DNA from 2 places in the Streptomyces sp. NPDC088261 genome. Region 1 is predicted to be linked to the other one. Evidence: predicted binding sites of a transcription regulator. Region 1 holds the regulator's gene; the other holds the start of a gene.
The links. Region 1 encodes HspR, which represses chaperone genes until heat shock. Its sites were predicted from a motif close to TTGAGNNNNNNNNNCTCAA; they were not measured.
Positions count from the first base shown of each region.

Region 2: the regulator HspR is predicted to act here: its motif matches at 1,301-1,319, upstream of lon (endopeptidase La).

Region 1 covers NZ_JBIURL010000001.1:309,547-312,955, reverse strand. Annotated here, with positions in the region: gene grpE (nucleotide exchange factor GrpE) at 1-289, shown strand, start outside; gene dnaJ (molecular chaperone DnaJ) at 365-1,564, shown strand; gene ACIODU_RS01315 (heat shock protein transcriptional repressor HspR) at 1,571-2,038, shown strand; gene ACIODU_RS01310 (helix-turn-helix transcriptional regulator) at 2,181-3,191, opposite strand.
Region 2 covers NZ_JBIURL010000003.1:128,184-131,592, forward strand. Annotated here, with positions in the region: gene ACIODU_RS07770 (response regulator transcription factor) at 1-240, opposite strand, end outside; gene ACIODU_RS07775 (spermidine synthase) at 365-1,093, opposite strand; gene lon (endopeptidase La) at 1,342-3,409, shown strand, end outside.

The DNA.
Region 1 (3,409 bases):
GGAGACCATCGTCGCCAAGATGGGCCTCCAGCAGTTCGGCAAGGAGGGCGAGCCCTTCGACCCGACGATCCACGAAGCGCTGATGCACTCGTATGCGCCGGATGTCACGGAAGACACCTGCGTCGCGATCCTTCAGCCTGGGTACCGGTTCGGCGAGCGGACGATCAGGCCCGCTCGCGTCGCGGTGGCGGAGCCCCAGCCGGGGGCGACGCCGAAGTCGGCGGAGGAGGCGGGCGAGTCCGGCTCGTCCGCCCAAGGCAAGGACGACGGTGGCCCCGACGAGGGCTGACGCCGAGGCACGGAAGAGTGCTGACGTACGTACGGACGGCGTGAGGGTGGCCGGTGGAGAGGAGGGACGTCGGGAATGAGCACGAAGGACTTCGTGGAGAAGGACTACTACAAGGTTCTCGGCGTCCCCAAGGACGCCACCGAGGCCGAGATCAAGAAGGCGTACCGGAAGCTCGCCCGCGAGTTCCACCCGGACGCCAACAAGGGTGACGCGAAGGCCGAGGAGCGCTTCAAGGAGATCTCCGAGGCCAACGACGTGCTCGGCGACGCCAAGCGCCGCAAGGAGTACGACGAGGCCCGCGCGCTCTTCGGCAACGGCGGCTTCCGGCCGGGACCGGGCGCCGGCGGCGGTTCCTTCAACTTCGACCTGGGCGACCTCTTCGGGGGCGCCCCGGGCGGCGGTGGTACGGGAACGGCGCAGGGCGGCGGCTTCGGCGGCGGCGGTGGCGGCATCGGGGACATGTTCGGCGGCCTCTTCAACCGGGGAGGCCCCGGCACCACCCGCGTGCAGCCGCGCCGCGGCCAGGACATCGAGTCCGAGGTGACGCTCAGCTTCACCGAGGCGGTGGACGGGGCCACGGTCCCGCTGCGGATGTCCAGCCAGGCGCCCTGCAAGGCCTGTTCGGGTACGGGTGACAAGAACGGCACCCCGCGGGTCTGCCCGACCTGCGTGGGCACCGGACAGGTCTCCCGGGGCACCGGTGGCGGCTTCTCGCTCACCGACCCGTGCGTGGACTGCAAGGGCCGCGGCCTGATCGCCCAGGACCCCTGCGAGGTCTGCAAGGGCAGCGGGCGCGCCAGGTCGTCCAGGACGATGCAGGTACGGATCCCGGCGGGCGTCAGCGACAACCAGCGGATCCGGCTGCGCGGCAAGGGCGCCCCCGGCGAGCGCGGCGGCCCGGCGGGCGACCTGTACGTGGTCGTGCACGTCGGCTCCCACCCGGTCTTCGGCCGGAAGGGCGACAACCTGACCGTGACGGTGCCGGTCTCCTTCACGGAGGCGACGCTGGGCGGCGAGGTGAAGGTGCCGACGCTCGGCGGCCCCCCGGTCACGCTGAAACTGCCCGCGGGGACCCCGAACGGGCGTACGATGCGCGCCCGTGGCAAGGGCGCCGTACGCAAGGACGGCAGTCGCGGGGACCTGCTGGTCACCGTCGAGGTAGCCGTCCCCAAGGACCTCGGCGTGGAGGCACGTGACGCGCTGGAGGCCTACCGGAAGGCGACCGCGGACGACGACCCGCGGGCGGAGTTGTTCCAGGCCGCGAAGGGAGCATGACCCGAGATGGACAGGGACGGGCGGCGCAGACCGCCCTCTGCGTTCGGCAGGGCGTACGAACTGACCGAGGAGACGCCGGTGTACGTCATCTCGGTGGCGGCCCAGCTCTCGGGTCTGCACCCGCAGACCCTCCGGCAGTACGACCGCCTCGGCCTGGTCTCCCCGGACCGCACGGCGGGGCGGGGCCGGCGCTACTCGGCCCGTGACATCGAACTGCTCCGCCAGGTGCAGGCGTTGTCCCAGGACGAGGGCATCAACCTCGCGGGCATCAAGCGGATCATCGAGCTGGAGAACCAGGTGGCCGCGCTCCAGGCCCGGGTCGCCGAGCTGTCGGCGGCCGTGGACGGCGCGGCGGCGGCGATGCGCCAGCGCGAGGCGCAGGTGCACGCCTCGTACCGCCGCGACCTGGTGCCGTACACGGACGTACAGGCGACCGGCGCGCTGGTGGTGTGGCGGCCGGCGGAGAGGCCGTAGCGGGCCCGCGAGAGCGGCACGAGAGACCCAACAGCACGCCCCCGGAGCCTTGGTCGGCTCCGGGGGCGTTGTGCTGTGTCCCGAAGGGTCCTCCAAGAGGCCCGCACATGCAGGATGCTGGTCACAGACCTCCCCGTTCCGGTCACGACTGCTGGTTCAGGATCCCCGAGTTCGCGATGAGGTAGCCCAGTTGCGCGCGGCTGCCGCTGCCCAGCGTGGTGGCGAGCTTGGCGATGTGCGCACGGCACGTCCGTACGTTCATCCCGAGCCGGCGCGCGATCGCCTCGTCCACGTACCCCTCCACCAGGAGTTGCGCGATGGTCCGCTGAACGCCCGTGATCCCGGCCGGGGTCGGCTCGTACTCCACCTGCTCCGTGAGGGGCGTGGCGCGCCGCCAGAGCTGCTCGAAGACCTGCGCCAGGTAGTCCACCAGCCCCGGGTGCCGCAGCTCAAGGGCCACTTGGCGGTCGGACCTGGCGGGGATGTACGCGACGGTCCTGTCGAAGATGATCAGGCGCTCGGTGAGTTCTTCGAGTGTCCTGATCTCCACCGTGTTCTGGCCCAGCATCTCCGCGTAGGCGAGGGTGCCCTGGCTGTGGCGTGCCGTGTGCTGGTACAAGGTTCGGATGCTGACGCCGCGGTTCACGACCGCCCTGCCGCGCTCCAACGCCTGGGCGAGCAGGTGTGCGCTCCTGCCGCCGCCCGGTTGCAGGGTCAGTACTTCCGTTTTGCACTCGGCGGTGGAGAGGTCCAGCGCGGCGTTGATCCGGCTGTCGCCCTCCAGGACCGTGATCGCGTGGGTGATGGGCGGATCCTGGGCGCTGATCGTCATGAACGGCTCGAAAGAGTCGGTCAGTTCGACGGCGAAATGTCGCCTCTCCTGGATCTCCCGCTCGATGGGGTGGAGCCGCTGGGCGAGCGCCGCGGACGGCGGAACGGGGCGAAGCCAGTCCGCATCGTCCGGATCCGGGTGCAGAAGCGGGAATTCCATGAGGCACGGAGCCACCGCGGCTTCGCTCCGGGCGATGCGTCCGGAGCGCAGCGCACTGGCGTAAAGCCGCCTGCCCTCATCACACATATCGGTGATGGCATGGGGATGTGTCGGGTTTGTGTCTCTTGCGGGCAAATCTCCACCCCCCAGGGTCCTGAACATACAGGAACATGATGCCTCGATCCGGTGGCGTTGGTGTGCCCGGGTGGGACATCGTCTTCATGGCGGGGGAAGAGGAACCCATTAAGTGAGGACGAAGCCGACTATGTATAAGAGAATGCTTCGCGCGGTGGCTGCCACTGCTTTCTCTGCGGCTCTGGCCTGTGGTGTGCTGGCTGTCGGGGGAGACGCGGGTCAGGTCACCACGCCTGCCGGATCGC
Region 2 (3,409 bases), on a different contig from region 1:
GACCTCCAGGCCGTCGAAGCCGGGCAGCATCACGTCGAGGACCATCACGTCGGGCTGCCAGGCCTCGGCCGCGTCGACGGCCGCGGGGCCGTCCACCGCCGTCTGGACCAGGAAGCCCTCGGCCCGCAGCCGGGCGGCGATGGCGTCGACGATGGTCGCGTCGTCCTCGACGACCAGGACCCTTCGCTGGGCCCCCGGCGTCGCCGCGACCCCGTTGTGGCTGGTCTGTGTCTGCTCCATGGCCCCGCCCCTGCTGGCTGGTACGCGTTCCGCGATCGTCGATCCGTGATCTCCGATCTCCATGTCGATGTGGATGGAGATCGTGTGTGTCGGGAGCAGCGTAGAGGCAGGAACAGGGTCACGGCTACGCAGTGCGAGCGGCGAGATGAACGACGTCCGGTACGCCCCGGGCAACAGGGATCTCTTCGGCAGCAACTCCACCGAACCCGGCATTCCGTAGCGCTTCGCCGAAGGCGGGGGACGGCTGGGCGGACCAAATGGCCAGTACACCACCGGGGTTGAGGCGTTCGCGGCACGCCGCGAGCCCGGCCGGCGTGTAGAGGCTCCCGTTGTCCTCGGTGACCGTCCAGTCGGGCCCGTTGTCGATGTCGAGACACAGGGCGTCGTAGCTGTCCGTGGCGGTCTTCACGTGCTCGACCAGATCGGTGTGCAGGATCACCGTGCGCGGGTCGGCGAGCGCCGCGCCCGAGATCCGGGCGAGCGGGCCGGAGCGGTGCCAGTCGATGACCGCCTGTTCGCGCTCGACGACCACGATCCGGCCCCAGCGGGGGTCGGCGGCGGCGTGCGCGAGGGAGAAGCCGACGCCGAGGCCGCCGACGAGGACGGAGGGCCGCTGCTCGCGCCGGTCCTCGGGGAGGGCGGCGAGGGCGGCGTCGATGAGGAGGCGCTCGGAGCGGCCGTCGGAGGTGTCCATGAGGAAGCACCCGTTGGCGATGATCTCCAGCTCGGCGCCGCGCCGCCGGAGGACCACCTCGCCGTACGGGCCGTCGCGGCGGTCGAGGACGACGGGGCGGTCGTCGTGATCCGGTGAGTGGTGCGATTCCGGGCCTGGTGCCTGGGCGGATACGGGCATGGTGCGGCCTCTCCGGGGGACTGCTGGTGTCTGCGCTCTCGGTCCCATCCTGGTGCGCGGCGCGGGCCGCCGACAAACCGGTTCGGGTACGGGAAGCGTGACCCCCTTCAGGGCGTTACACCTCTCTGCCTCCCGCCCGCGGTACGCGTGCGGGAGTGATCGCTCAGAGCGAACGCCCCCAGGGGAACAACAGGAGGCTCACAAGCATTGAGCGGGTATAGCTCAACTTGAATGCCGAAGGGGAGATCATGGCTCTCACGTCCACATCGCTCACGCTTCCCGTGCTGCCGCTCGACGACGAGGTCGTGCTGCCCGGAATGGTGGTTCCGCTCGACCTGTCCGACGCCGAGGTCCGGGCGGCCGTGGAGGCCGCGCAGGCCGCCGCCCGCGCCGAGGGGGGCGGGGGCAAGCCGCAGGTGCTGCTCGTCCCGCGCATCGACGGCACGTACGCCGGTACGGGCGTGCGCGGCACCGTCGAGCAGGTCGGCCGGCTCTCCGACGGCGACCCCGGCGCACTGATCCGCGGCCGTGGCCGCGTGCAGATCGGCGCGGGGACGTCCGGACCCGGCGCGGCCCTCTGGGTCGAGGGCCTGAGCGTCGAGGAGCTGGCGCCGGACCCGCTGCCCGGGGCCGTCACCGACCTGATGAAGGAGTACAAGGCCCTCGCCGCGGACTGGCTGAAGAAGCGCGGCGCCTGGCAGGTGGTCGACCGCGTGCAGCAGATCGACGACGTGTCGCAGCTGGCGGACAACGCCGGGTACTCACCGTTCCTCTCGACCGCGCAGAAGGTCGAGCTGCTGGAGACCACCGACCCGGTGGCCCGGCTCAAGCTCGCCACCGACCAGCTCCGGGAACACCTCGCGGAGCAGGACGTCGCGGAGTCCATCGCCAAGGACGTCCAGGAGGGCGTCGACAAGCAGCAGCGTGAGTTCCTGCTGAGGCGCCAGCTCGAAGCCGTACGGAAGGAGCTGCGCGGCCTGAACGGCGAGGGCGACGAGGACGAGTCCGACGACTACCGGACCCGGGTCGAGGCCGCGGACCTGCCGGAGAAGGTGCGGGAGGCCGCCCTCAAGGAGGTCGAGAAGCTGGAGCGCTCGTCGGACCAGAGCCCCGAGGGCTCCTGGATCCGCACGTGGCTGGACACGGTCCTCGAACTGCCCTGGAACGTCAGGACCGAGGACGAGTATGACATCAGGGGCGCCCAGCGCATCCTCGACGCCGAGCACGCGGGCCTGGAGGACGTGAAGGAGCGCATCACCGAGTACCTGGCCGTGCGCAAGCGGCGGGCGGAGCGCGGCCTCGGGGTGGTCGGCGGCCGTCGCGGCGGCGCCGTACTGGCCCTGGTCGGGCCTCCCGGCGTCGGAAAGACCTCGCTGGGCGAATCGGTCGCGCACTCCATGGGACGCAAGTTCGTGCGGGTGGCGCTGGGCGGCGTCCGTGACGAGGCGGAGATCCGCGGACACCGGCGTACGTACGTCGGCGCCCTGCCGGGCCGTATCGTCCGGGCGATCAAGGAGGCCGGCTCGATGAATCCGGTCGTCCTGCTCGACGAGATCGACAAGGTCGGCTCCGACTACCGGGGCGACCCGGCGGCGGCGCTGCTCGAAGTCCTGGACCCGGCGCAGAACCACACCTTCCGTGACCACTACCTGGAGGTCGAACTCGACCTGTCCGACGTGGTGTTCCTCGCCACGGCGAACGTCCTGGAGGCGATCCCGGAGGCGCTGCTCGACCGGATGGAGCTGGTCAGGCTCGACGGCTACACCGAGGACGAGAAGGTCGTCATCGCCAGGGACCACCTGCTGCCCCGGCAGCTGGAGCGCGCGGGCCTGGAGACCGGCGAGGTCACGCTGGAGGACGAGGCGCTGCGCAGGCTGGCGGGCGAGTACACCCGCGAGGCGGGCGTCCGTAACCTGGAGCGGTCCATCGCCAGACTCCTCCGCAAGGTCGCGGCGGAACACGAACTGGGCAAGCGGGAACTGCCGTTCACGCTGGGCCCGGACGATCTGCGCAAGCTGATCGGCCGTCCGCACCACGTCCCCGAGTCCGCCCAGGACCCGGCGGAGCGCCGCACGGCGGTCCCGGGCGTGGCGACGGGCCTCGCGGTCACCGGCGCGGGCGGTGACGTCCTCTTCGTGGAGGCGTCGCTGGCCGACCCGGAGACGGGCGGCTCGGGGCTGACCCTGACCGGTCAGCTGGGTGACGTGATGAAGGAGTCGGCGCAGATCGCACTCTCCTTCCTCCGCTCGCGCGGCGCGGAACTGGAACTGCCGGTCGCGGACCTCAAGGACCGGGGCGTGCACATCCACTTCCCGG